3 regions of the Buttiauxella sp. BIGb0471 genome follow, and region 3 is predicted to be linked to each of the others. Evidence: predicted binding sites of a transcription regulator. Region 3 holds the regulator's gene; each other region holds the start of a gene.

Region 1 (2,278 bases), on a different contig from region 3:
TTAAGAAAGCTGAACGCTTCATAGAACACATACAGCTTGTCCTCTTTTTCAATGATAAAAGGGTCTGCCTGGAAGGTGTACTTTTTACGTAATAGTTGTGCTTTAGAATTATTTAAAATATCCAGGGTGTTTTCAGGGAACAAATGCGAGTTATTTTTAATGATCATGATGTCCCATGATTCATGGAAAAATAACTTCTTAATTAACATGCTGTATGTGTTTAACATTTATCTTCGTGTCCATGTTAGTTAACACTATTATTAAGAAGAACAGCGGGATTTTTATTTATAATAATAAGAAACAAACACTTACCTGGCGGCGGATGAAAATGATAACCACCATGCTAAAGCAGTATAGACGCAGAAACGTGATACGCCATCAACCAAAAGTCGTAGACGAAACGTTGGGCAGACAGGAAGGAATTGATGAGGTTGGGGCAGAAAAAACGGCAAGCCAGGCGGCTTGCCGATGACAATTTACTGAGCCTGAGAATCCAGCGTTGAGAGTTCTTTATCAACGAAATACAGACCTTCGCCGCTTTTACCGACCAGACTTAATTTATCCAGTACAGATTTAAACAGCTTCTCTTCTTCGTGTTGCTCTGAAACATACCATTGCAGGAAATTAAAGGTTGGATAATCCTGAGATGTCATCGCGGCGTGAGCCAGTTCGTTAATTTTACGCGTAATTAACTGTTCGTGTTCGTATGTGGCGTTAAACAGATTATCCAGAGACGAATAGTCGTGTTCCGGTGCTGGAATCGCATTAATACGCGGCAGGCTTCCGGTATCTGTTAAATAAGCGAACAGGCGCTGCATATGCTCCATTTCTTCCTGAGCATGGCGGCGCAAGAAAGCGGCTGCACCTTCAAAGCTGTGATAGCTGCACCAGGCGCTCATTTGCTGATAAAGCAGGGAAGAGTAAAGCTCAAGATTCATTTGTTCATTCAGTTTTTCGATCATTTCAGCTTTTAACATGACACGCTCCGTGGAATTCGCTTCTCAATAATAGCGCTACTTTAATTTTATTATTTCAATAATGCAAAGAGAATGTTAATTAAATTATCGTAATGAGAATGGTTGCCAATATTATTCTTTTTTAAAAACCAATCCTGAAATGGAATAAGAATGATTGCTATTTAAAGCTTGTCCATAATTATCGACAAGCTTTTATATGCATTACTGAACAATCATTTCATCTCTGAGGAACGTTTCCATTCCCGTTCCGCGACACTGGTATTCAAGCGTTACCTTTTGGTTCAGGCACAGCGCCCCGCTGCGCACGCTACAGGTTTTGATTGGCTCGCCATAAGGGAACGCTGAAACATAGCCCCATTGCTGACACTGATGGCTGGCCGCTGATTGAGCAATGTAAGTATCCACTTTTCCGTTTTGTAAGGGAGCAAGATCGAAGCCCAGACGAACCACGCCAGCGACTTCGCTGCCTTTGACCGGTTGCGGTGTTTTATTGATGGTGCAACCGGTTAATAACACGGTGGCTAAAACTAAATAGACAATTTTCATCACGCTGACACCCGAGTGTTTTTTATTATTTTAGCACGCGCAAAATTAGAAAATGAGCATCAGCATAAAGCGTTTTAATTTAACTTAGGGTGCGCCATCGAATAAGACTTAATGCAAATTAAAGCGAGATGGCTAATTAATAGTAATCAACAGTAACATTAATGATTTGATTAAAAATTGATCATGGTGGGCATCAAGTTTGGCTGAATCGTGCCGACAATACAGATAATGCATGGTTTAACTTCAGTTAGTCATACAAAAACCGAATAAACGACGATGAAGCGATCTCAGCTGACGCAGGAAGTTAATTTCATTTTTTCACCGGGGAAATACATCACATGAATTTTATTCGTAATATCAAAATCCGCGTCATGGTGGTACTGATACTCATCTTCTCGACGGTTGCCTGGCTGGCTATTTCCGTCCTGGCATTGTGGTTTTTAAATGATCTTGAGCAGAACATTGCCCTGAATGCCGCGCAAGCAAAATGGATAGATATTATTCAGTTCTTACTCGGGGCTTCTGTCGTGGCAAGCATGATTATTACGCTGGTGACAGAACGTTACCTTTATCACTGCCTGGTGAAACCCGTCGAGAGCATTCGCGAGCATATGCATATTCTCGCGCGCGGCGAGCTTGAAACTAAATTACCGGATTTAGGCAGTAACTGTATCGGTCTGATGGTCTCGCCGATTCAAAAAATGCAATCCAACTGGGGAAAAGCCGTTTCCAATATTCGCACCAGTGCAAATACC
Region 2 (2,278 bases), on a different contig from region 3:
TTGCATCTTTTTAAGGGCTACAGGCCTAACACGGTGCCAATCAGCAGCCACAAATTCAACGCGACGACGATGGCGACAATCACCCATCCGGTGATTCTCACGATTCGGGTATTGACCAAATCGCCCATCAATTTTTCATTGCTGGTGAAGATAAGCAGCGGAACCAGTGCCAGAGCAATACCGAAGCTGAGTAATACCTGGCTCATGACCAGAATTCTGGTCGGATCCAGCCCCATCAGAATGACAATGAACGACGGAGCCATGGTGACGGCGCGACGTACCCACAGCGGAATATAGAAGCGCACGAAGCCTTGCATCACCACCTGCCCCGCCAGTGTTCCCACCACGGTTGATGACAATCCCGCCGCAACCAGACTTAAACCAAAAATCGTGGCGGCAGAATGGCTAAGTAAGGGTTCAAGCGTGAGGTACGCTTCGTCCAGGTCAGCAACCCCGGTGTGGCCCGAGAAGTGAAATGCGGCAGCCGCAGTAGCCATCATTGCCAGGTTGACGAATCCGGCAATGGTCATCGCGATGGCGACATCCCATTTAGTTGCTGAATACCTTTCGGCTCGATTACCACCGTGCAGGTGTTGGGTTAGCGAAGAATGTAAATAAATGACGTGCGGCATAATGGTTGCGCCGAGCACGCCTGCGGCAAGAAATACCGCTTCACTGGTCGGCAAACTTGGAATCAACATTCCTTTCCCGAGTTCTACCAGTTTCGGCTGGGAGAAAATCAGCTCCACAATGTAGGCCGCCGCCACGAACAGCAGTAATCCGCCAATCACTTTTTCCAGCGGTTTCTGGCCTCGCCGTTGCAGCATCAGTATCAGGAAAGTCGCGATTCCCGTCAGCACCGCACCTTGTAGTAAAGAGACGCCGAGAATCAGTTTGAAACCTATCGCGGCACCGATGAATTCAGCAAGGTCAGTCGCCATGGCGATAATTTCAGCCTGTATCCAGTAAAGCCACACCACCGGACGCGGATAATGGTCGCGAATCTGCTCAGCGAGATTTTTACCGGTCGCAATCCCCAGTTTTGCCGAGAGGATTTGGATAAGCATCGCCATGAAGTTGGCCCACACCACCACCCACAGCAATTTATAACCAAAGCTGGCACCGGCCTGGATGTTGGTCGCAAAGTTACCGGGATCGATATAACCGATGGCAGCAATAAAAGCCGGCCCCATCAACGCCAGGCGTAATCTGCGCGCTGTGCGAGTACCACTGTTTTCAACGCGACTGTTTGTCATCATCTGCCTCTGGAGATATAGCCTTTGCTATGTTTCAAGCTATCAAAAGTGAGAATGATTATCAAATTCATTTGAAAGCTCATAGTCGATTACTGTGATAGACGGAAACAATAGTGAGGGATTAGCAGTGGCGAATTTCGATCGCCTGTTAAAGAAGCCTGTTTGCAGCAAGCACTATGTTAAAGATATGTGCGTTGACGCAACTTTTATGTTCTTTACTTAACATAGCAGAAATGTATGGTTGATCACTAATTTTGAGTTTGGTCACACGACATCATTATAGTGTGCGATTAGTCTCGTTTTCTTATTGCTTGTTTCATAGAATGTGCAACGAAATTAAACCTGCCTCATATTTGGAGCAAATATGTCCCGCGTTCTTCATTTTGTCTTAGCGCTTGCCGTGGTTGCGCTACTTGCTTTATTGCTGAGTAGCAACCGTAAGCAGATCCGCATTCGCTTTATCGTTCAACTGTTGGTGATTGAACTTATCCTGGCCTGGTTCTTCCTGAACTCAGAAATTGGTCTGGGCTTTGTGAGAGGTTTCTCAGAGATGTTTGAGAAACTGCTGTCATTTGCCAACGAAGGGACAAACTTTGTATTCGGTAAGATGAATGACGAAGGACTCGCCTTCTTCTTCCTGAAAGTGCTTTGCCCAATCGTCTTTATCTCCGCACTGATCGGGATATTGCAGCACATCCGTGTTCTGCCGATTGTTATCCGCTTTATCGGTACCGTTCTGTCTAAAGTGAATGGTATGGGTAAACTGGAATCCTTTAACGCCGTAAGCTCGCTGATTCTGGGACAATCAGAAAACTTTATCGCTTATAAGGATATTCTCGGCAAGATGTCTCGCAACCGCATGTACACCATGTCCGCTACGGCCATGTCTACCGTGTCCATGTCGATTGTCGGTGCTTACATGACGATGCTCGAGCCAAAATATGTGGTCGCAGCGCTGGTGTTGAACATGTTCAGTACCTTTATCGTACTGTCGCTGATCAACCCATACCGCGTTGATGAGA
Region 3 (2,278 bases):
TCTGCTATGATTGCCCTATCTGTGGCCAAATAGCAGCCACCATACCATTAAGTATCAAGAGGTTATTTTACTCATGGCAATCGTAGGCATTTTTTTCGGCAGCGACACTGGTAACACCGAAAATATCGCGAAAATGATTCAAAAACAGCTCGGTAAAGAAGTTGCTGAGGTGCATGACATTGCTAAGAGCAGCAAAGAAGACCTGGAAGGCTTCGATATTCTGCTTCTCGGCATCCCAACGTGGTATTACGGTGAAGCACAATGCGACTGGGATGATTTCTTCCCGACGCTGGAAGAAGTTGATTTCAATGGCAAACTGGTTGCTCTGTTCGGCTGTGGCGACCAGGAAGATTACGCAGAATACTTCTGTGACGCGTTAGGCACTATCCGCGACATCATTGAGCCACGAGGCGCAGCTATCGTCGGTCACTGGCCAACGGCGGGCTACCATTTTGAAGCCTCTAAAGGTCTGGCTGACGACGATCACTTTGTTGGTCTGGCTATCGACGAAGATCGTCAACCAGAACTGACGGCTGAACGCGTTCAGAAATGGGTCAAACAAGTTTCTGACGAGCTGAACCTGGCAGATATCATCAACGCCTGATGCCAGATGTGGCGCAACTATTGGGTTGCGTCACATTGATAGATATTATCGATTAAAATAATCGCTACAAATTTTTAACTTTTCAGTTTGTCCCTGTACAATGAACTCCTGATCAAAAAGCTAGCAAGGCAAACAAATCGCGACTCAGCCGCCATTTTTTAGCTTGATTATGCATAATACTTGCGGTTCCCATTTAGAAATGGCAGTTCTATAATGAGACGCATTCATCTTAACGCTCACCCTGAGTCCGAGCGAATCGTTAAGCAACAGGACAATTTCCGCATGACTGACAATAATACCGCATTAAAGAAGGCCGGCTTGAAAGTCACGCTTCCGCGATTAAAAATCCTTGAAGTGTTGCAAGGGCCGGTGAACCACCACGTCAGTGCGGAAGACCTCTATAAACGTCTGATTGATATGGGCGAAGAGATTGGTCTCGCCACCGTTTATCGTGTACTAAACCAGTTTGATGATGCAGGCATTGTGACTCGTCATAATTTCGAAGGCGGAAAATCCGTGTTCGAACTGACGCAGCAGCATCACCATGACCATCTGATCTGTCTGGATTGCGGCAAGGTTATTGAATTTAGTGATGATTCAATCGAAGCCCGCCAGCGCGAAATCGCATCACGTCATGGCATTCGTCTGACTAACCACAGCCTGTACCTTTACGGTCACTGCGCTGAAGGTGATTGCCGTACTGATGAAAACGCACACGAAATCAGCGAAAGGTAATCTGCATCTTTTGGCATCTGATTCAGCTGCCAGATGTAAAAAAACCGGTGAGGAAGCTCACCGGTTTTTTTATGGCTTACGCACTACCATTATTTGTTGTTAGCGCGAATCTCTTGCCAGATTTTATCGCACTTGGCTTTGACCGCCTGGTCATTACCCGTACGAGTTGCCTGGATGCAGTTCTGGTAATCCAGGGTACGAACCGTTTCTTTCTTCGCGAAATCCTGATGCTCTTTTTCCTGAGCCAGTACATTCAACACGCTTTGGCAGGCCTGAATTTTATCCGGGTTACCTTCTGCGGTGTTAATACAGGCGCTATACGCTTGTTTCAATTTAGTATCTTCCGGAGCCGTTTTAGGTTGTTGCTGCGCACACGCACTCAAACCTAACGCCATCACCACTGTCAGAACGATTTTTTTCATGCTTGATATCCTTAAGAAATCCGGGCGTTTTCACGCCCGGATTCGAATCAGAAGATGGTGAACGGTGCGATAACAATGAATTTCACGTCACGCTCATCCTGGAAGATGTTGCCGTAACCACCGCCCCAGCTTGGGATGTCGGAATGGTTGTCGTATTGAGTGAAGTGCAGTTTGAACAGAGTGCCTTTCGCACGGCCATCCTGAACGGTATACAACGCATCAAGGCTGTACGCAGATTCTTTCAGGCGGTTATCCGCATCATAGTAACCGTCTGTGGTTGGTTTGGAGCTTGGTTTAGCATCCCATGCGTAAACATAAGATGCACCCACTGCCCAACCCGCAAGATTCCAGTTGCTCAGGTCATACATCGCGCCCGCAAATACCGCTTTTTCACCGTTGGCGTTGAAGTCAGAGCGGTTATCCCACCACACATCAAGACGACCGTTGGAAGAGGCGTAGGTTGGCGTCATACGCTGCAGGAAGTAGCCCTGTTGGCCATCGGCCTTAACCACGGTTC

The links. Region 3 encodes Fur, which represses iron uptake genes when iron is present. Its sites were predicted from a motif close to ATAATAATGAGAACNACTATCAA; they were not measured.
Region 1: ftnA (non-heme ferritin) is a predicted target of Fur. The motif match lies at 1,070-1,092, and genes of this name have one in related genera.
Region 2: M2371_RS00750 (Nramp family divalent metal transporter) is a predicted target of Fur. The motif match lies at 1,299-1,321, and genes of this name have one in related genera.

The regions. Positions count from the first base shown of each region.
Region 1 is NZ_JANUEU010000001.1:682,816-685,093, forward strand. Features, by position in the region: gene M2371_RS03195 (hypothetical protein) at 1-167, opposite strand, end outside; gene ftnA (non-heme ferritin) at 477-977, opposite strand; gene yecR (YecR family lipoprotein) at 1,179-1,523, opposite strand; gene M2371_RS03210 (methyl-accepting chemotaxis protein) at 1,862-2,278, shown strand, end outside.
Region 2 is NZ_JANUEU010000001.1:164,135-166,412, reverse strand. Features, by position in the region: gene M2371_RS00750 (Nramp family divalent metal transporter) at 18-1,256, opposite strand; gene M2371_RS00745 (NupC/NupG family nucleoside CNT transporter) at 1,621-2,278, shown strand, end outside.
Region 3 is NZ_JANUEU010000002.1:128,708-130,985, reverse strand. Features, by position in the region: gene fldA (flavodoxin FldA) at 74-604, shown strand; gene fur (ferric iron uptake transcriptional regulator) at 887-1,339, shown strand; gene chiQ (ChiQ/YbfN family lipoprotein) at 1,429-1,761, opposite strand; gene chiP (chitoporin ChiP) at 1,809-2,278, opposite strand, start outside.